3 regions of the Devosia sp. MC1541 genome follow, and region 3 is predicted to be linked to each of the others. Evidence: predicted binding sites of a transcription regulator. Region 3 holds the regulator's gene; each other region holds the start of a gene.
What was found. Region 3 encodes LexA, which represses DNA repair genes until DNA is damaged. Its sites were predicted from a motif close to TGTTCNNNNTGTGTTCNG; they were not measured.

Region 1 (7,200 bases), on a different contig from region 3:
AAACCGTGGCGAGTGCTTTCGCAGTGGGCGTACAGATGGCAGCGCCGTTCATCGTTTTCGGCCTGGTCTTTAACCTTGGCTCGGGCATCCTCGCGCGTCTCATGCCTGCGTTGCAGGTGTATTTCGTGCTTATGCCTGCCAATATCTTGGTCGGCATCCTGCTCCTCTTCCTTCTCCTCTCGATGATGATGGGCTGGTATCTCACCGCCTTCGAAGAGCATCTGACGATGTGGCGAGGCTAAGAGATGTCAGACGAGGATAAAGACTCCAAAACCGAAGACCCCTCCCAGAAAAAGCTCGATGACGCACACAAAAAGGGTGATGTCGCGAAAAGTCAGGAGGTCACCTCCTGGTTTATGCTCATAGGCATCACCGGCGTCTTCGCCTCGGTCTCGCCTTGGGTTGCCAGCGAGCTCAACACGTCACTCAGTCTTGTCCTGATGAACGTTGATCAGATCGACATCAGTGCCGCTGGCTTTTCTGATTTCATCAGTCGCTTAGTTTATTCTGTCCTCGGGGTCATGTTGATCCCGCTTATAATTCTGTTTGCCTGCGGCGTGCTGGCGAATTTGGTACAACACAAGCCGGTTTGGTCCGCGCAGCCCATCACGCCCAAGCTATCCAAAATTTCTCCATTAGCAGGGGCAAAGCGCCTGTTCTCTTCTGAAGCTCTGGTGAACTTCGGCAAGGGGCTCCTTAAAATCATCATTGTTGGCGCCGTCGTGGTGGCAGTGTGTTGGCCGGAACGCGACCGACTGGACACGATGATGACCGCTGATCCGCTCGTTATGCTCTTGGATTTTCAAGAACTCGGCGTGAAAATCCTCGGCGCAGTTCTGATTGTCGTGACGATTATCGCTGGTGCGGACTACTTCTACGTGCGTCAGAAGTGGTGGAAGCGTCAGATGATGTCCGTTCAGGAAACGCGCGAAGAGTATAAGCAGCAGGAAGGCGATCCGCATGTGAAGGGACGCCTGCGTCAGCTGCGGCAAGAACGGTCTCGTAAGCGCATGATGGCGCAGGTCCCTAATTCTACCGTGGTTATCGCAAACCCTACGCACTTTGCGGTGGCGCTAAAATACGATGCTAAGATGGCTGCGCCAATTTGCGTCGCCAAGGGCGTTGATGCCGTTGCTCTGCGCATTCGTGCCTTGGCCGAAGATAGTGACGTGCCTGTGGTTGAAAACCCACCCCTCGCTCGCGCGCTCTATGCCACTGTGGATCTTGATGAAACCATTCCAATCGAGCACTTCAAGGCTGTTGCTGAAGTCATCGGTTTCGTGATGGGGCTGAAAAATCGGCGTGGAGGTTGGCGTCCGACGCGGTAGATTGACTATGAAGATTAACTCCTTCGGGCTCCCAACACCGGCCCCCATTTGCTAATCCTTTTTTAATTGTCTCGATTCGGGACGTTGGAGCACGTAATTATGGCAAGGACGCCGCTCGGCGAGCATAGCTATCCCGAACCCGTCCTCGACGCTGCGCGTGGCGGAACGGGATTGTGGCGCGTTATACTACTCGGCGCGGCGCTGATTGCGGCGGCGGTTGTGTTTTCTCTCTTCGGGGAACGCATATCGCCCGAGATTGTGATGAGTTTCGTTGGGCTGCTAGCTGTAGCGGGTGTGTTTTTCCTGTTCGGGCTTGCGGCCAATCTCTTCCGCTTCGCCTCAACCGAAGAACGTCGTACCGTCAATCATGCTCTGGTCGATAGCATGCCCTTTGGCGTGCTGATTGCTGACCGTGATGGCAAGATTTCATATGTGAACCATCATTATGGTAGTTTCCCCGGCGGCGTCACCAATGGTGTCCCTGTTGGCGTACCGCGCCTTTTTGCGGGTTATGCCGATGCGAGCGAGGCGGTTTACCGACTGTCGCGCGCTGCCAAGGAAGGCCGAAATGCCATCGAAGACATTCGAATTCCGGGTGGCCTCGGTGGTTCTCAGGCTGAAGCCAATCGTGTTTTCTGGTATCGTGTCGCAGTGCGTCCGCTCCCTGCTAGTGACGAAACGACCAAGCCTTTAGTCACTTGGTCGGTAGAAGACATTACGCGTGATCGCGAAAACAACGAGACGGCGTTCCGCGATCTGCAGCGCGCCATTGACTATCTTGATCACTCTCCTTCCGGTTTCTTCTCTGCCGATGCCCAAGGCCGCATCCAGTATCTCAACTCGACGTTGGCGGATTGGCTGGGCTATGATTTGGCCGAGTTTAATGTCGGCCAGTTGGCGCTATCGGACATTGTCCGTGGAGACGGTGCGTCGCTGCTGATGCGTGGTCGTGGCGATGGCGAAATTCGCACGGAGATCATCGACATTGATTTCGTGCGCCGCAATGGCACGACATTGCCGGTGCGTCTGTTGCACCGTGCTGCGCGCTTGGCCGATGGCGAACTCGGGGAAACCCGCACGTTGGTGCTCGATCGCTCCAGTGCTCCAGACAATGAAGAAGCGCTACGCGCCGCTGAAGTGCGCTTCTCGCGCTTCTTCAACGATACGCCATTTGCGATTGCGACCCTTGATGGGGAAGGGCGGATTGTCCGCACCAATGCACCATTCAGCCGTATCTTCCAGTGGTCGGGGGAGGCGCAAAGTCTGGAACTGCATCCGGTCGTGGACTTAGTCGATGGCTCCAGCCGCGACAAGCTGGTGAAGGCCATTGCCGACGCTATGTCGGGGCGGTCGGCCGTCGAGCCTGTAGATGCGACGCTCAATATGGAAGGCGATCACGCGGTTCGCCTTTATATCTCCGCTTCGGAACTCAGTGCTGGTTCGCCTGAACAGGTGAACGTCTACGCGCTTGATATGACGGACCAGCGCAAGCTCGAAGCGCAGTTTGCGCAAAGCCAGAAGATGCAGGCGATTGGTCAGTTGGCAGGCGGCATTGCCCACGATTTTAACAATCTCCTCACCGCTATTATTGGCTTCTCCGATCTCCTCTTGCTCAAGCACAAGTTGGGCGATCCATCCTTTAATGAGCTGATGCAGATCAAGCAGAACGCTAATCGCGCGGCCGGTCTTACCCGGCAGCTCTTGGCTTTCTCGCGCCGCCAGACATTACGGCCGCAGGTGCTTGAATTGCCGCTGATCGTTGATGATTTGACGGTGCTGTTGAAGCGCATGATTGGCGAAAAGAACCAGCTGGCCGTCGATCATGGCCGTGATATTTGGCCGGTTCGCGCTGACGTGGTGCAGCTAGAGCAGGTTATTATCAATCTCGTTGTTAACGCCCGTGACGCTATGCCAAATGGCGGCTCGATCACAATTCGCACCAGCAATGTGGGCGAGATCGACGTTGTTTCCATGCGCCACGAAGGCATGCCGGCAGCCGATTACGTGCTCATCGAGGTGGAAGATACCGGTACCGGTATGAGCCCGGAAATCCTGCAGAAGATTTTCGATCCTTTCTTCACCACCAAGGAACTAGGCAAAGGCACCGGGCTTGGTCTGTCGACCGTTTATGGCATCGTCAAACAGACCGAAGGCTTTATCTATCCGGTTTCGACCGTCGGCGTGGGCACGACTTTCAAGATCTTCTTGCCGCGTCATGTACCGACGATTGAAGAAGTGCAGAAGGCAGCTATTGCGGCCGCCGTGCCAGCCAAGGACCTAACCGGTCACGAGCGTATTCTGCTCGTGGAAGACGAGGAAAGCGTCCGTGCCTTCTCCGCTCGCGCGCTGCGGGCGACCGGCTATGAAGTGCTCGAAGCCGATAGCGGGGAAGAGGCGATCTGGGTGCTCGAAGATCACAATTATGAGGTCGATCTGATCATCTCTGATGTGGTGATGCCGGAAATGGACGGTCCGACCATGCTCAAATCGATCCGTGGTAAGATCAAGAATCTCAAGATCATCTTCGTATCTGGCTATGCTGAGGAAAGCGTACGACGCGACATTGAGGACGATCAGAGTGTCGACTTCCTGCCAAAGCCTTATTCGCTCGACGACATCAATTCCAAGGTCAAGGAAGTGCTGCAGCGCCAGGACAAGCCGAACTGATCATGTAGTCTGAACAAAAAAGCCCGCTTCATGAGAAGCGGGCTTTTTACTGCGCGGGTGAGGGGATCAGTAGAGCCCCAAAACTTTCACGTCCTTGTCGGCATCGATCGCAACGCCATTGCGGAGCGGTAGACCGAACTGGGTCTCTTCGATTTCGAAGACGTCGCCGGGTTGAGTCGAAATCCCATCAGCAAAGCTCAGTGTTGCTGTCCCGAACATATGCACATGCACATCTCCTGGCTGGCAGAACAGATCGTATTTGAAGTGGTGGTATTCGAGATTGGCTATGGTGTGGCTCATGTTGTCCTCGCCGGAGAGGAACGGTTTTTGCCAGAGAACTTCGCCATTACGCAGGATGCGCGAGGTGCCCTCCACGTGCTTCGGTAAATCACCGACACGGATTTCAGGGCCAAATGAACACCAGCGCAGTTTCGAATGTGCGAGGTACAAATAGTTGATGCGCTCGGTGACATGGTCAGAAAACTCATTGGCCACAGCAAAGCCGATGCGGCGCGGATTGCCATCCGCATCGATCACGTAAATGCCGGCCATCTCCGGCTCTTCCCCGGCGTCGAGTGCAAAGTTTGGGGATGGGATTGGCTGGCCGGGCTTCGCAACGATATTGCCATTGCCCTTGTAGAACCACTCCGGCTGCACGCCACGCTCACCGTCTTTTGGTTTGCCGTTCTCAAGTCCCATACGGAACATTTTCATGCTGTCGGTCAGCTCTTCGACAGGCTTAGAACCATTTGCCTTGTGCATAGCGTCGCGGGTTGCTGCCGAACCAAGGTGGGTTAAACCCGTTCCGGTAACATGCAAATGGGCGGCATCAGGGTGGTCAATGGGTGAGAGCAAGCGCCCTGCGGCGGCGAGTTCTGCCTTGTCGACAGTTTCACCAAGACCCACCGATTTGACAACTGCGGGGATGCCGCCTTCGGTCGAAAAAGCCTTCTGCGCCAGGGCGTAGACGCTCGTGATCTCGTTGAGGCGGTTCGTGACGCCGTCGAGCGTTACGCCTACAGCGCGCGTGTTGTTGTCGTCCAAATATTGTATGAGATGCATATCAGTCCTCGGCTGCGCTTCCCCTGAGCGGGGGCATAAAACCTAAGCTTTTGGCAGCTGTCTAGCTATAAATCATACTTTTTAAAGTGACGCGACAGGCGCGGCAGAATCGCGGCAATTGGGCCCTGAACTGGCTGTCTCTCAAAAGTCTGGCTTTGTTCTCATTTTCGGCCTTGACTGAACGGGTACAAAATGAGAACAAATGCGATACAGATATCGCACATTGGCTAGATCCTCTCGTTGCAGTGACTTCGAGAGCGTGAAATAAGGAGACAGCATTATGGCAGCTTCGTCGCTTCGCGTTGTTGAAGGTGGATCTATGGACAAGGACAAGGCTCTTGCGGCCGCGCTGAGCCAAATCGAACGTAATTTCGGTAAAGGCTCAATCATGCGCTTGGGTGAAAACCAGGCGATTGAAGTTGAAGCTATTTCAACCGGTTCGCTGGGTCTCGACATCGCGCTGGGCATTGGTGGTCTGCCAAAGGGCCGTATTGTCGAGATTTTTGGTCCGGAAAGCTCCGGTAAGACTACATTGGCGCTGCATGTTATCGCGGAGGCCCAGCGTAAGGGCGGCATCTGCGCGTTTGTGGACGCCGAGCACGCACTTGATCCGGTCTACGCTCGTAAGCTTGGCGTGAATATCGACGACCTGTTGATTTCGCAGCCGGATACTGGCGAGCAGGCGCTTGAAATCACGGACACCTTGGTGCGCTCGGGCGCGATCGACGTGCTCGTCATCGACTCGGTTGCGGCTCTCACCCCTCGCGCTGAACTTGAGGGCGAAATGGGCGATAGCCTGCCGGGCCAGCAGGCGCGTCTGATGAGCCAGGCCATGCGTAAGCTGACCTCGTCGATTTCGAAGTCGAAGTGTCTGGTTATCTTCATCAACCAGATCCGTATGAAGATCGGTGTGATGTATGGTTCGCCAGAAACCACCACTGGTGGTAACGCGCTGAAGTTCTATGCGTCGGTTCGCTTGGACATCCGTCGTATCGGTGCTCTCAAAGATCGCGAAGAGATCGTTGGTAACCAGACCCGCGTCAAGGTGGTCAAGAACAAGCTTGCTCCGCCGTTCCGTCAGGTCGAATTCGACATCATGTATGGCGAAGGCATTTCCAAAACTGGTGAATTGCTCGATCTGGGTGTGAAGTCTGGTATCGTCGATAAGGCGGGCGCTTGGTTCTCTTGGGAAAGTCAGCGTCTGGGGCAGGGGCGTGAAAATGCCCGACAGTTCCTCAAGGATAATCCAGAAGTCGCCAACACCATCGAACAGGGTGTGCGCGAAAGCTCCGGCCTCCTCGGTGAAGTGCTCTTGGTGGCGGCCGGCGAAGACGACGCAGGTAGCGAAGACTAAGATTGAAATTGATTGCACTACCCCCGCTTCGGCGGGGGTTTTTGTTTTCCGGGGGGACGCTTTAGGTCAAATAATTGACAAAGCCGTCACAGCACTTGGGGCAAATGCGCCACTTGCTGAAAACTCGCCGGTTTTTCCCCGTCCAACGCTGGACACACAACGAGCCATCACGATAAATAGCCCCCAAATTTTCCTACTCGGGCGTCACTGCGCCCGCTCGCCATGAAAGCCTGTGTATGACCAGCGTAAACGATCTTCGTTCGAGCTTTGTCGACTACTTTGCACGCAATGGCCACGAAGCCGTTGCCTCGAGCCCGCTCGTCCCGCGCAATGACCCGACGTTGATGTTTACCAATGCGGGCATGGTCCAGTTCAAGAACGTCTTCACCGGCGTTGAAAAACGTCCTTACTCGACCGCGACGACGGCACAGAAGTGCGTACGCGCTGGCGGTAAGCACAACGATCTGGACAATGTGGGCTTTACCGCGCGCCACCACACTTTCTTTGAAATGCTCGGCAACTTCTCGTTTGGCGATTATTTCAAGTCCGACGCGATTGAATTGGCTTGGAACCTCCTCACCAAGGACTGGGCTCTTCCAAAAGACAAGCTGATGGTCACCGTCTATCAGGACGATGATGAGGCTATGGAGCTTTGGAAGAAGATTGCTGGTCTTTCTGAAGATCGCATTGTTCGCCTCGGCGCCAAGTCCAACTTCTGGCAGATGGGCGATACCGGCCCTTGCGGTCCGTGCTCGGAAATCTTCTATGACCACGGCGATAAGGTCTGGG
Region 2 (7,200 bases), 160 kb from region 3:
CATCGGGGCGTCGAGCCCGACCGGCTGCCCGCCTGTGACTGTTGAAGGCAATGGCACTTTTGGGAAGGGGCGCGTTGAAATCGACGCCTCTCTGTCGAGCCAATATGTTTCCGCGCTGCTTATGGCAGCGCCATTCGGCGATGGCCCAATTGAAATCGCGCTCGCGGGCAAAGACATCGGCGCCCGTGGCTATGTCGATCTCACACTTGCGGCTATGCGCGCCTTTGGCGCTGACGTTGAACAGGCCGACGAAGGCACTTGGATTGTGCAGTCAACCGGCTACACCGCAACCGATTTCCACATCGAACCCGACGCGTCTGCCGCAACTTATCTTTGGGGCATTGAGGCACTGACGGGCGGCAGCATCGATCTTGGTGTCTCAGCCGATGCCTTCACGCAGCCGGACGCTTCGGCGCAAGCCATGATTGCGGCTTACCCGAATATGCCAGCGGTGATTGACGGATCGCAGATGCAAGACGCGGTTCCGACCATGGCCGTCGTCGCTGCCTTTAATAACACGCCTGTGCGATTTGTTGGCATTGCCAATTTGCGCGTCAAAGAAACGGACCGCATTCGGGCCGTCGCCAATGAGCTTAATCGGATCATGCCGGGCCTCGCCACGGAGGAGGGGGACGATCTGCTCATCGCATCCGACCCACAACTCCCTGCCAAGCTTAAGGGGCGCAACTCGCGCGCAAAAATTGAGACCTATCACGATCATCGCATCGCCATGAGCTTTGCTCTGGCGGGCCTACTCGTCGATAACGTGGTTATTCTCGACCCCGCCTGCACAGGCAAGACCTATCCGGAATATTGGGACATGCTGGAAAGCCTCGGCGTTACGCTAACGCCGGCGGCTTGAGTTAGGCGACGGACGAGGCAACCGAGCGCGGGGTTTGCAACTCATCTTCACAGATGACGCGATTACGCCCCGCGCGCTTAGCTGCATACAGACAGGCATCGGCGCGGTCGACGAGGCTGGCGAAACTGTCGGCCTGGCCGAATTTTGCAACCCCGATAGACGCGGTGAGATTGCCCAAGCGCTCGCTCGTGGAAATGCGCAGCAATTGCTTGCTCTGAATGGCTTCGCGAATGATCTCTGCGGTAAGGGACGCTAGGCGCATGTCGGTTTCTGGCAATATTGCCGCGAACTCTTCACCGCCAAACCGGGCAGCAATGCCCTTGCCCTCGAGCGAAGTCTGCAACTGCCCAGCGACGAGGCGCAGCACTTGGTCGCCGGTGAGGTGACCATAGCTGTCGTTAAAGGCTTTGAAATTATCGATATCGACGAGCAGAAGACACAATGGCGTGCCTGCTAGGCGCGCTTCGTGCATGGCGTCTATCAGACAGGTGTCAAAGCGCGCACGATTATAGAGCTTGGTCAGCGGGTCCAGCATCGCTTCGCGGCGGACTTCGTCCAGATCACGCTGCATATTGGCAATTGCATCGCGTGATGCGGCCAGCTGCGCGCTGAGCAAGGAGTTGTCATCCTGCATCCGCTCAGTTTCAACAATGAGCTTCCGCGTGATCTCTTTTACGGAACTTGCATCGCGCGCTGTATCAAGGTCGTACCATGCGCTGGAGAGCGTGGTGCTGAAATCTTGCGCGGTTTCGAGCGCACCTTGAATGGCGCCGTTCACGGCATTGATGCGCTCGGCAACGCGGTCTGAAACAACAGACACCCGTTCTGAGACCGCCACCTCGAAAAACTCCTTGTGGAGCAGTTCGGCAGTGAGCGGAGTGAGCTGCACGCCAGACATGAAGAGCGCGTTGAGGCGATCGTTCAGGCTCTGGTTGGTGCCTTTGACATAGGTGTAAAGCAGCTCGTAAAAGGCCGGTTCGGCCGGTACGCAATTCTGCTTCAATTGATTTATGGCGATTTTGGCAAAGCCAAAAGAGCGCTCTAGATCCTGATCCGACACTACCACCAGCCCCCCGGTGTGCTGGCCTAATCCAGCATGGTTAAGTGAGTCGTGCGTAAGGATATTCTCACGCGGATGTGAGAAAGTAACGCTCCAAGATGTAGCAATGCTTAATCTTGGAGCGTTTAATGATTATTGGGCAATGCGCGTCGGGCGCAGCAAGAACGCTGGGATTGGTCCGGCGTCGCCAAATGGCCCATTATTGTTCGGCGCTGCCACTGGTGCAGTGTCGTTATTGCGCTTGCGGCGTGCGTTGTCGGCGCGCGTTCTTTGCGGCTTAAGTGGTTCGTCCACGGTATTCGTTTCTACTTCTGTAGGCGACGGAGCCACAACATCGGACTTTTCAGCCTTAGCGACCTTGCGGGTGCGACCGCCACGACGGCCACGCGATGGCTTGGCTTCAGCGTCTTCAGCAGCATCGGGAGCCGCTTCAGTTGTGATTGCCTGGGCAGTCTTACTTGGCGCGAGCCATTCGATCTGCTTTTGGATCAGCTTTACGATCGCATCGAGGTGCTTTTCGTCTGCGGGGGCGACGAATGTGTAGGCAACACCAGAGCGACCAGCGCGACCCGTACGGCCGATACGGTGAACGTAATCCTCGGCGTGCACAGGCACGTCGAAGTTGTACACGTGGCTTACCGCTGGAATATCGAGACCACGTGCCGCGACGTCACTGGCAACCAGGAGCGTGAGCTTGTTGGTCTTGAAGGCATCCAGAGTTTCCATGCGGCTCTTCTGGTCCATGTCGCCATGCAGCGAACCAGCGGAGAAACCGTGGCGCTGAAGCGAGCGGGCGAGGGTAGCCACATCACGCTTGCGATTGCAGAAGATGATCGCATTGGTGAGGTTCTCCGCCGCGTTGATCTGTTCGCGCAGAGCCGCGCGTTTCTGATCTGGGCGCGAGGATACCTTGACCAGCTTCTGATCAATCGTGTCGGCGGTCGAAGAGGTGCGCGAGACCTGAACGTGGACTGGGTCCTTGAGGAAACGCTTGGTGAGGCGCTCGATCTGTGGGTCCATCGTTGCCGAGAACAGCATGGTCTGGCGACGCGGCGGCAGGCGCGAACAAATCTTTTCGATATCGTCGATAAAGCCCATGTCGAGCATGCGGTCCGCTTCGTCGATGACGAGAACTTCCACGCCGGTCAGCAGGATCTTGCCGCGATCGAATTGGTCGAGCAGACGGCCAGGAGTAGCGATCAGCACGTCAACGCCGCGATCAAGCTTCTTGTTCTGCTCTTCAAACGATACGCCACCGATGATCAGAGCCATCGAAAGACGGTGATTTTTGCCGTACTTCTCAAAGTTCTCGGCAACCTGCGCCGCGAGTTCGCGGGTCGGTTCGAGAATGAGTGTGCGGGGCATACGAGCGCGGGCGCGGCCGTTTTCCAGCAGCGTCAGCATGGGCAATACAAAAGAGGCAGTCTTCCCGGTACCCGTCTGCGCGATACCAATAAGATCCTTCTTATTCAGAAGGTGTGGAATTGCCTGAGCCTGGATCTCGGTAGGCTTCGTGTAACCAGCGTCTGTGACAGCTTCGGTTACCTTGCTCGAAAGCCCAAGTCCGGAAAAGTCGTCGGTCAAGTCGGTCGTCCCAATCAGCGGTGCGGAGCGGCGCTATTCAGCCAGTACATGACCTCAGCGTCACCGATGAGCGCGCGCCTGTACCGCTATTGCGGGCGCGCTGCCCTAAAAGTTTCGAATGGAAACAATGTCGCGTGACCATTCGCGTTCAAAAGCAACACACGGCGGATCCAGAGTGTTGCAGGGTGCTGACGTTAGCATTCCCCGGCGATAGAAATGCCGATGCCTAACGTATAGCTAGCGGCGCGGACCATAGCGCAAACCCCTTGACTGTCAACGGGTTTGCCCGATTCACGCCATATTGCAGTAAATCTTTGCTGATCAAATGTCCAAATCGGTCACAAAAGCAGCGTTCTCCTGAATGAATTCATAGCGCAATTCAGGCTTGTTGCCCATCAATCGATCCACGGCGGTGCGGGTTGCATCGCGATCATCCAGCATTTTCACCTGCAGCAACTGGCGCGATTTCGGCGACATCGTCGTCTCGCGCAGGTGCACATAAGGCATTTCACCCAGACCTTTAAATCGGGTGATGTCGATTTTGCTCTTGCCGGTGAACTCGGTCTTCATCAACTCGTTCTTATGGGCGTCATCACGCGCATAGAGCGTCTTGTTGCCTTGAGTGATGCGGTAGAGCGGCGGCAGGGCAAGATAGAGGTGACCATTCTCAATGAGTTTGGGCATCTCTTGGAAAAAGAAGGTGATGAGGAGCGCGGCAATGTGCGCCCCGTCCACGTCCGCGTCGGTCATGACGATGATTTTGTCATACCGCAACTCATCTTCAGAATAGCGATCGCGGGTACCGCAACCGAGCGCTTGGATGAGATCGGCAATCAGCTGGTTGGCGGCGAGCTTGTCTCGGCTTGCGCCAGCAACGTTGAGGATCTTGCCGCGCAGCGGCATAACGGCCTGCGTAATACGGTTACGCGCCTGCTTGGCAGATCCGCCCGCCGAGTCACCTTCCACGATGAACAGTTCAGCACCCTGCGCCGCATTCTGCGTGCAGTCTGCGAGCTTGCCGGGCAGGCGTAGCTTGCGTGTGGCGCTGGCGCGATCGATCTCTTTTTCCTTGCGGCGACGCAAGCGCTCTTCAGCGCGCTCTACGGCCCAGTCGAGCAGCTTGCCTGCCTGATTGGGTGAGGCCGCCAGCCAATGGTCGAACGCATCGCGCAGCGCTGTTTCAACAATACGCGTGGCTTCTTGCGAGGCGAGCTTGTCTTTGGTCTGGCCGACGAATTCAGGTTCGCGCACGAACACCGACAGCATGGCCGAGCAGGAGGTCAGAATGTCCTCAGCGGTCAGATTGGCCGCGCCCTTGTGTTTGATCAGTTCCGCATAGTTCTTGAGGCCGCGCAGCAGCACCATGCGCAGGCCCGCTTCGTGCGTGCCGCCATCAGGCGTCGGGACGGTATTACAATAAGACTGTACGCCGCCGTCCCCCAAGGTCCAGGCAATCGCCCATTCGACCGAAGCGTGGCTGCCGGGGCGGCCGGTCTTGCCCGCGAAAATTTCGTCGGTAATGCGCGTTTCGCCTTCGATCCGCGCCGTCATGAAGTCCTTGAGGCCGTCCGGATAGTGGAACACAGCCTTGGCCGGAACGTCGTCGCTCGCCAGTTCTTCGTCGCAGCTCCAGCGCAGCTCAACGCCACCAAAGAGGTATGCCTTGGCGCGGGTCATGCGGAAGAGGCGACCGGCATTGAACTTTGCGGTCGGGCCAAAAATTTCCGGGTCGGGATGGAAGCGGGTCGTGGTGCCGCGACGGTTCTGCACGCGGCCAACATTGACCACGTCCTGCACCACCTTACCGCGTGAAAACTGAATGCGATAAAGCTGTTGCTCGCGCGCGACCTCAACGATCAAGTCGTCCGAGAGCGCGTTCACAACCGAAACGCCAACGCCGTGAAGGCCGCCGGATGTTTCATAGGCCTTGCCGTCGAACTTGCCGCCGGCGTGCAAAATCGTGTGCACGATCTCAAGCGTTGAGCGACCTGGGAACTTTGGGTGGATTTCGACCGGAATACCGCGGCCGTTATCCGAGATGGTCAAATAGCCATCGGCGCCCAAATGAACTTCGATGCGGGTCGCGTGACCAGCGATCGCTTCGTCCATCGAGTTGTCGATAACTTCGGCGAAGAGGTGGTGATAGGCGTTAATATCCGTGCCGCCGATATACATGCCCGGACGGCGACGGACAGGCTCAAGGCCTTCCAATACCTCGATGTCGGCAGCACCATAGGCCTCCGGCGAACCGGAGACGCGAGGCGCGACTTCGGCTTTCGGTTTGATCTGTGGTTGGTCTTGCTGAGGAGCGGCTGCTCCGAAGAGATCTGACGACATACATTTTCCATCAGTTCGGCCCGAATCGGGCGAATTGGGTTTTCTACCATATCGCGAGGATTTTTGCCGGTCTGGACCTGCGTTCAATTCCCACAGATGAGCTGTGCTTCATTGCCGTCAAGGTGAACGATATGAGAACTCTGGATGTACCTGATGGGTGCTTGTTCTCATTCCGGGACAGTGAGTGTCCCAGGATACGTGGATGAATTTACGTTCTGTTTGTTTCTTGGGAGCACTTTTTTAAGTGCGTGCTGATACTCATGTGGACATACGGTTTTTGTATGGAGTTGCCGTATGAGGGCAGATCACTTGAGTATTGCGTATCAAACAAGTGTTCCCCGCCCAACTGTGCCAGGACATTGGCCACACGCCGGAAATAGTATTGCGTACCGGCTGGCCAATCTCCGCACCTCGCGTGTTCTTGCGATGGTGTTGGCGATAGGTCTCTTTTATTTCTGCTGAATATCTTGTGCCGTCCTTCGGGGCGGCATAAACTTATGCATCGTTCAATGTCGAGACGGGAGGGTGACGTGACAATATTTCCGACGCATCGCCAGCGTGGTCCCGTTCATGCCCTGTTGCTTAGGCGGCAGGGCTGACCAGTCGGTCCGGACGATATTTCGCTCCTTCCCACTTGGTTCGCCCTTTATGGCGCTTCGGCTGATGCTGTAGCGCTGAATTGACGGCAAATGGCGCCACACTTGCGCCGATCCAATGAGCGAAATCCATGGGCACTCTCAGTCTCAAAAATGCCGGCCACCGTGCGGGCGATCTCTTATTCTCAAAGCTCACTCTTTCCATCGCTGATGGCGACCGTGTTGGCCTTGTGGCGCCAAACGGGCGTGGCAAGTCTACGCTTTTGCGGGCCCTGGCGGGGGAGCTTGAATTGAGCGAAGGCGCGATCACGCGCTCGCGGGGCTTGAAACTCGGCTATATTCCGCAGGACATTCCGTCAGAATTTCTCACGCTCTCCTTCCGCGACTTCGTTGGCACGGGGCTCGACCGCAGCCAGCTCGAAAGCGAAGGCTGGCGTGTTGATGTGGTGCTGGAGGAGTTCTCCATCCCAGAAGAATTTCGAGACAAGGCTCTCAACCAGTTGAGTGGTGGGTGGCAGCGCATGGCCCTTTTGGCGCGCTGTTGGGTTGGCGAGCCGGATGGCTTGCTGATGGACGAGCCCACCAACCATCTTGATCTCTCCCGTATCGTCGCGCTTGAGGATTGGCTCGCCTATGCGGCGAAATCCATGCCGGTGGTTATCGCTAGCCACGATCGGGCCTTTCTCGATCGCGTAACCAATAGGACACTGTTCCTACGTCCTGACGAGCCTGTCTATCTGCCGCTTGCCTACTCAGCCGCC
Region 3 (7,200 bases):
CGACCTCAATATCGACGAGTGGCAGGAGCATGGGCACAAGGTGCCGCTCTTGGTGAACTTGCAGCCAGCGGGTGAATATCTCGGTGAGGACTATTACCACGCGGGCGGTGTGCCTGCGGTGGTGAATGAGCTGATGAAACAAAAGCTTATCCACGAGAACGCCCCAACCGTGAACGGCAAATCGATTGGCGAAAACTGCCGAAATCGTCCGATTGAAGACGACAAGGTCATCCGTCATTTCGACAATCCGATGAAGGCGGAAGCGGGCTTCCTCGTGTTGCGCGGGAACCTCTTCGACAACGCCATTATGAAGACTTCGGTGATCAGCCCCGAGTTCCGCGAGCGCTATCTCTCGGATCCGCAGCATCCGGGCATGTTTGAGGGCAAGGCGGTGGTGTTTGATGGTCCTGAAGACTATCACCACCGGATCGACGATCCCTCGCTCGCTATCGATGAACACACGCTGCTGTTCATGCGCGGTGCGGGGCCAATCGGCTATCCAGGCGCTGCGGAAGTCGTGAACATGCGTCCGCCTAGCTATCTGATTAAGAAGGGCATTTCGTCCCTTGCTTGTATCGGTGATGGTCGTCAGTCGGGCACGTCGGGTTCGCCTTCGATCCTCAACGCGTCGCCTGAAGCGGCGGCTGGTGGCAACCTCGCGATCCTGCGGACGGGCGACCGGGTGCGGATCGACCTCAATAAGGGGGAAGCTGACATCCTCATCTCGGACGAGGAAATCGCTGCTCGCCGTTTGGATCTGAATGCAGAGGGCGGATATAAATTCCCCAAGCATCAGACCCCTTGGCAGGAAATCCAACGCGGCCTGGTCGGCCAATTGGGCGACGGCGCCATTCTGCGTGGTGCCGACAAGTACCAGCGCATTGCCCAGACCGAAGGTCTGCCACGCGACAATCACTAAGCGCGATATGCGTGAGAAAGGGCCCGCGAAAGCGGGCCTTTTTATGCGTCCAGCCAGCGTGGCCGCGATTGGCCTATCTGTGGCTTTTGGCTGGCACTTATGGGCGTCAGCTTTGGCGCGGACATGGCCTTTTAGGGCGCGAAGGGGCGCGTTCTTTAGAGCGGGGATATATGAAAATGGAGGCGGCGCTCGGGCTTAGCCGTGAGCGCAATGCTCGGCTTTGCGCGTGTACTGGCTCAGCGCCTGTGATGTCGAAGGTCGGCGAGCGGGCGTTGGAAGAATATACGCCACTCCGGGGCGCGGGGAGTATCGTGGAGGCGTGTTACAAGAACCAACGCTGCGCAGAACAAAGGGGCAGAGTTTTTCAACTTGCCCCTCCGCCAATTCAGTACTTCCGCATCAGGCCGACCAGACGGCCTTGAACCCGGACCCGATCGGGCGGGAAGATACGGGTTTCATAGGCCGGGTTTGCCGCTTCCAGAGCGACCGTATCGCCCTTGCGGCGCAGACGCTTCAGGGTTGCTTCCTCATCGTCGACAAGGGCCACGATGATTTCGCCGTTTGAAGCCGTATCCTGCTTTTTGATGAGGACCGTGTCGCCATCAAAAATGCCTGCGTCGATCATCGAATCCCCGCGCACTTCCAATGCGTAGTGTTCGCCTGAGCCGAGCATTTCTGGCGGTACAGCGATGGTGTGCGAGTGGGTCTGGATTGCCTCAATGGGCGTGCCTGCTGCAATGCGGCCCATAACCGGAATGGAGATGGGGCGCGCATAATCGTCAGCGGCGGATGGAAGTGCACGCGCTGGGGGCGCGGCGACCTTGCCGAGAGTGCCTTCAATGACGCTGGGCTCGAACTTTGCCTTGCGGCCGCCCAAGGTCGGGTTCATCGAATCCGGTAGCTTCACCACTTCGAGCGCACGGGCGCGATTGGGAAGGCGGCGGATAAAGCCGCGCTCTTCGAGGGCAGTGATGAGACGATGAATGCCGGATTTGGACGCCAGATCAAGCGCATCCTTCATCTCGTCGAATGACGGAGGAATACCGCTCTCCTTCATCCGCTCATGGATGAACATCAGCAATTCGTGTTGTTTTTTCGTCAGCATCGGCCCCAGACCCAGAATCGGAACATAGACGGAACGACTATATGTGTTCCTCAAATGTTCTGCAAGTGTTGCCATGTTCCTGTCAGAACTGCCAAACGGCTGTAATATGCGCATGCATAGATGTGTGATTTTGGCCGATCCAAGCCCGAGCCCCAAACATGCGTAAACGCGTCACAGGCACAGTGCGGCGTTGAGGAGCAAATGCGACTCGTCAGCAAGACGGAACAGATTTAAAAAACCTTAATTTTCAACTTGCCAACCAAGCGTGTTCGCTCGCTAGATAGGCAGGAGAGATTTTTGTTCGTTTTTTGCACACTCATTGGGGGTTAAAATGACCGCTCTAACGAAATTCGGTCGACGCGCCTTTCTTTCGGCGGCCGCACTCGGCGTCGCAGCTCTGTCGCTGACCGGGTCGGTATTGGCGCAGGATGTGACCAAGATTGCAGCTGTGTGGACCGTTCCGGTTGAGCAGCAGTGGGCATCGCGCCTCCATCTCGCGCTGATCGCAGCGCAGGAACGCGGCGAGATCGAATATGTGTATTCGGAAAACGTGTCGAACACCGACTATGAACGCGTCATGCGCGAATATTCGGAGCAGGGCGCTAAGCTGGTGATCGGTGAAGCCTTCGGCGTTGAACAGCCAGCGCGTGCCGTTGCGGAAGAATACCCAGAAGTGATGTACCTGATGGGGTCCTCGCTCCAGCCAGTTGAGCCAAACTTCGCCACCTTCGACAACTTCATCCAAGAACCAAGCTATTTGACCGGCATGGTTGCGGGCATGAAGACCGAAACCAATAAGATCGGCATGATCGGTGGTTACGCTATTCCAGAAGTGAACCGTCTGATGAATGCCTTCATGCAGGGCGCACTCTCGGTCAACCCAGAGGTGAAGTTCTCGGTGAGCTTCATCAACTCCTGGTACGATCCTCCGAAGGCCAAGGAATCGGCATTCGCTATGATCGATGCGGGCGCTGACATTCTTTACGCAGAGCGTTTTGGCGTGTCTGACGCTGCCAAGGAACGCGGCGTTCTGGCCATCGGCAACGTGATCGACACCGCAGCGGATTACCCAGGCACCATTCTGGCGTCGGCGCTGTGGCACGGCGAGCCAATGATCAACAAAGCAATTGCCGACATTAAGGCTGGCAGTTTCACCGCTTCGGATTACGGCATTTATGCCTTCCTCGAGCACGGTGGTTCGAGCGCAGTTTATGATGAAGCGCTTGCTGGTGCGGAAGCAGTAGCTGCCGCTAAGGCCAAGGAAGCTGAAATCCTTGCTGGTACTTTCAAGGTCGACATCAACGACGCTGAACCAAGCTCCAGCATGTAATCCTTTTTCTGGCCGGGTGTGGGTTTTCCCACGCCCGGCCTATTCTATTTTTTGGGGGCGGCAATGACCGACCAACAGGGGGATGTGGTGCTCTCACTTGAGGGTATCACCAAGCGCTTTGGCAAACTCACCGCGAATGACGGGATTAATCTCAGTCTCAAGCGGGGCGAAATCCTAGCCCTTCTGGGGGAAAATGGCGCCGGCAAGACGACATTGATGAACATTCTCTTCGGGCACTATGTGCAGGATGAGGGTGTGGTTCGTGTTGCGAGCGAGGCTGGCCTTCAAATTTTGCCTGCCGGTTCGCCTGGCGCGGCGTTGAAAGCCGGTATTGGCATGGTCCACCAGCATTTTACGCTGGCGGAAAACCTCGGCGGGCTCGACAATATTCGTCTTGGCACCGAGGGCATGTTTGCGCTTGGCGGCAAATCTACGGCGCGCAAGAAGGTGGAAGCCATTATTGCGGAGAGTGGGCTTGATGTGGACCTCGACCGTCCTGTCGCCAGCCTCACCGTAGGCGAAAAGCAGCGCGTTGAAATCTTGAAGGCGCTCTATCGCAATGTCCGCGTGCTTATTCTGGATGAACCCACCGCGGTTCTGACCCCACAAGAGTCCGAAGGGCTCTTCACCGTTCTGCGCCGCTTGGCTGCGAATGGGCTGGGCGTTATTTTTATCTCTCACAAGCTGGGAGAAGTGCTCTCCGTATCGAGCCGTATTCTGGTTCTGCGGGGCGGCCGCAAGGCGGGTGAGCTCGTCACTGCAAATTCTGATCGGCGCGATATTGCCGATTTGATGGTGGGCAAGGCTGTGGCTGAAGTGAAGCGCACGCCCGCAACGCCGCGCGAGCCGCTGATGAGCTTTGCCAATGTGTCGCTCAAGCAGGGCTCGACCCGTCAATCGCTGCGCAATGTCAGCTTTGAACTCAAGGCTGGCGAAATCATCGGTCTGGCCGGTGTGTCGGGCAATGGCCAATCGGGCATTGCGGCACTGATCTCGGGGCTTGCTGTTCCGGATGCTGGCGAAGTGCGTCTTTACGGCGAAGCGCTGACCAAGGCGGACCCGCGTGCGCTGGTTCAGGCTGGTGTGGCGCGTATGCCGGAAGACCGCCAGCATGACGGCGTTGTTGGCACGATGAGTGTTGCCGACAATATTGCCATTGAGGAAGTGCGCAGCGCGCCGTACTCGCGCTATGGCCTGCTCAATCGTAAAGCCATGCAGGAGCACGCGACGGAAGCGATTGCGGCCTATGACGTGCGTTGCCCGGGGCCGGACGCCGAAGCGCGGCTGCTCTCTGGCGGCAATGTGCAGAAGCTGATTTTGGCGCGCGTTTTGGAGCGTTTGCCGCGCGTTATTCTGGCGAACCAGCCCACACGCGGCCTCGACGTTGGCGCGCAATCGGAAGTCCATCGCCGCATTATTGCAGCGCGTGACCGTGGCGCCGCCGTGATGGTGATTTCGGAAGACCTGGACGAATTGTTCGCGCTGGCGGATCGCTTCCTTGTGGTTCACGCCGGGGAGGTCAGCGACGCTGGCCCTAGCGAAAAGCTCGACCGCGGTACGATTGGTTTGTTGATGGCAGGGCAGGCAGCATGAGTTTGCGTCTTGAAAACCGCGCTGACGCTTCTGTCGCGCTCAAACTGCTGGTTTCGCTTGGCTCCGGCATTGCCGCGCTCTTGCTGGTGGCTATTCCTGTTCTGGCTGCGGGGCAAAACCCGATTACGGCCTATGGCCTGATGGTGCAGGGCGCGTTTGGCTCGATGTTCGCGTTTTCCGAAACGCTGAACCGGGCGACGCCGCTTATCCTGACCGGGCTCGCCTGCGCAGTCGCGTTCCGGGCGAAGCTTTGGAATATCGGCGCGGAAGGCCAGCTCTATATAGGCGCGCTCGCGGCGGTGCTCGTTGGGAGCGGCTTGCTGCAGATGCCGCCAGCGTTGATGATCCCAACGGTGATGATCGCGGGCTTTATCTGCGGCGGCATGATGATGGTGGTGCCAACCATGCTCAAGCAGCGCTTTGGCGCTGATGAGGTGGTAATTACGCTACTGCTGAACTTCGTCGTTATTCTCTTTGTGCAGATGCTGATCGAAGGGCCGTTGAAAGACCCTCTGGCGATGGGCTGGCCGCAATCCATCCCGCTCGACGCGGAAGCAAAATTCTCCAAGCTCATTCCCCGTCTGCGGATGCACTGGGGGCTGATCGTCGGTATTGGCGCGGCCATTGTTCTTTGGATTCTCGTGCGCAAGACCGTGCTCGGCTTCGAGATCAAGGCCGTGGGCGAGAACCGCGATGCGGCTAAGTTCGCAGGCATCCCGGTCAATGCGACCATGCTGAAAGTGGCGCTAATTTCGGGTGGTCTCGCCGGTCTTGCCGGTGTGTCCGAGGTTGCAGGCGTAAAGGGCTATCTCTCGGCTGATCTCTCGCCGGGCTTTGGCTATTCGGGGATTGTCGTGGCCATGCTTGCGGGGCTTTCGCCGATTGGCACCGTGTTTGCGGCGCTGTTCGTGGCCTCGGTCTTTGTGGGTGCGGACTCGATGAGCCGTGCGACCGGCATTTCGAACTATCTCGCTGACCTCGTTGTGGCGCTGTCGCTGCTCTGTGTGCTGGTCGGTACATTCTTCCTGCGCTTCCGCGTTCGCTTTGAACGCAAAGCCAAGTCTGGTGCGGAGGCGTAAGAATGGACGTCGTATTCGAAATCATCGGTTCGGCCAATTTCTGGGCTGCAGCAATCCGTATCGCCACGCCGCTGATCTTTGGCGTCTTGGGCGCGCTGATCTGTGAGCGGGCAGGGGTGCTCAATCTCGGGATTGAGGGCATTTTCGTTGCTGGCGCCATGGCCGGTTGGCTCGCCGTGTTCCTCGGAGCAGGGCTGTGGGGCGGCGTTATCGTTGCCATGCTGGTTGGTGCGATCTTCGGCCTGCTGCATGCTGGGCTGACCGTTGTGCTCGGCCTATCGCAGCACGTGTCGGGCATTGGCATTACGCTTTTGGCGACCAGCCTATCCTACTTCACCTATCGCACGGCGCTGCCGAATGTGACCTCGCCACCGCGTATTACCCCGTTCCAGCCGCTTGATATTCCGGTGCTTTCGGACCTGCCATTCATCGGCCCGGCGCTGTTCCAGCAGACTTCTCTGACCATGCTGGCGATTGCCTTCGTGATCCTTGTGGCCTTCGTGCTCTATCGCACCCCGCTTGGGCTGGCGATCCGCGCTGTGGGCGACAACCCGGCTTCGGTTGAAGCGCAGGGGCTTTCGGTGCAAGCGCTGCGCATTGGTGCGGTTGTTGCTGGCTCGGCGCTGATGGCGCTGGGTGGGGCGTTCCTCACCATGTCGGCCTTCGACGCCTTCTTCTTTGGCATGGTCAACGGCCGTGGCTGGATCTGTATCGCGCTCGTGGTGTTCGCCTCCTGGCAGCCGGGCAAGGCTTTGCTCGGGGCGCTGCTGTTCGGTGCTTTCGACGCCTTCCAAATCCGTCTGCAGGCCGAAATCGGCCAAGTTGTTCCCGGGCAGGTGTTCCTGATGCTGCCCTATTTGCTGTCCATCGTAGCCTTGGTTCTGGTTGCGCGACGTGCGGACTATCCGCGCGCGCTGTTGCAGCCATGGTTCAAAGGCCAGCGTCACTAATTTCCTGCGAGTACCCTTATGTTCGATCTCAAGATTATCAATGCCAACCTTCCTGATGGCCGCACGGGCGTGGACATTGGCGTGAAGGACGGCCGCATCACTGCCATTGAGAAGAACCTCGGTGGTGAAGCGGGCGAAATTATCGACGCCGGCAATCAGCTGGTGGCGCCGCCATTCGTCGACGTTCACTTCCATATGGATGCGACGCTATCGCTCGGCCTGCC

Region 1: recA (recombinase RecA) is a predicted target of LexA. The motif match lies at 5,241-5,258, and genes of this name have one in related genera.
Region 2: parE (DNA topoisomerase IV subunit B) is a predicted target of LexA. The motif match lies at 5,966-5,983, and genes of this name have one in related genera.

What each region holds. Positions count from the first base shown of each region.
Region 1 is NZ_JABBDZ010000005.1:204,078-211,277, forward strand. Features, by position in the region: gene fliR (flagellar biosynthetic protein FliR) at 1-242, shown strand, start outside; gene flhB (flagellar biosynthesis protein FlhB) at 246-1,328, shown strand; gene HKD40_RS08270 (cell cycle histidine kinase CckA) at 1,428-3,995, shown strand; gene araD1 (AraD1 family protein) at 4,062-5,057, opposite strand; gene recA (recombinase RecA) at 5,338-6,411, shown strand; gene alaS (alanine--tRNA ligase) at 6,648-7,200, shown strand, end outside.
Region 2 is NZ_JABBDZ010000001.1:468,801-476,000, reverse strand. Features, by position in the region: gene aroA (3-phosphoshikimate 1-carboxyvinyltransferase) at 1-862, shown strand, start outside; gene HKD40_RS18140 (GGDEF domain-containing protein) at 864-1,922, opposite strand; gene HKD40_RS02165 (DEAD/DEAH box helicase) at 2,055-3,506, opposite strand; gene parE (DNA topoisomerase IV subunit B) at 3,828-5,843, opposite strand; gene HKD40_RS02155 (ABC-F family ATP-binding cassette domain-containing protein) at 6,571-7,200, shown strand, end outside.
Region 3 is NZ_JABBDZ010000001.1:308,884-316,083, reverse strand. Features, by position in the region: gene HKD40_RS01460 (IlvD/Edd family dehydratase) at 1-919, shown strand, start outside; gene lexA (transcriptional repressor LexA) at 1,305-2,024, opposite strand; gene HKD40_RS01450 (BMP family protein) at 2,356-3,354, shown strand; gene HKD40_RS01445 (ABC transporter ATP-binding protein) at 3,418-4,947, shown strand; gene HKD40_RS01440 (ABC transporter permease) at 4,944-6,026, shown strand; gene HKD40_RS01435 (ABC transporter permease) at 6,029-6,976, shown strand; gene HKD40_RS01430 (amidohydrolase family protein) at 6,995-7,200, shown strand, end outside.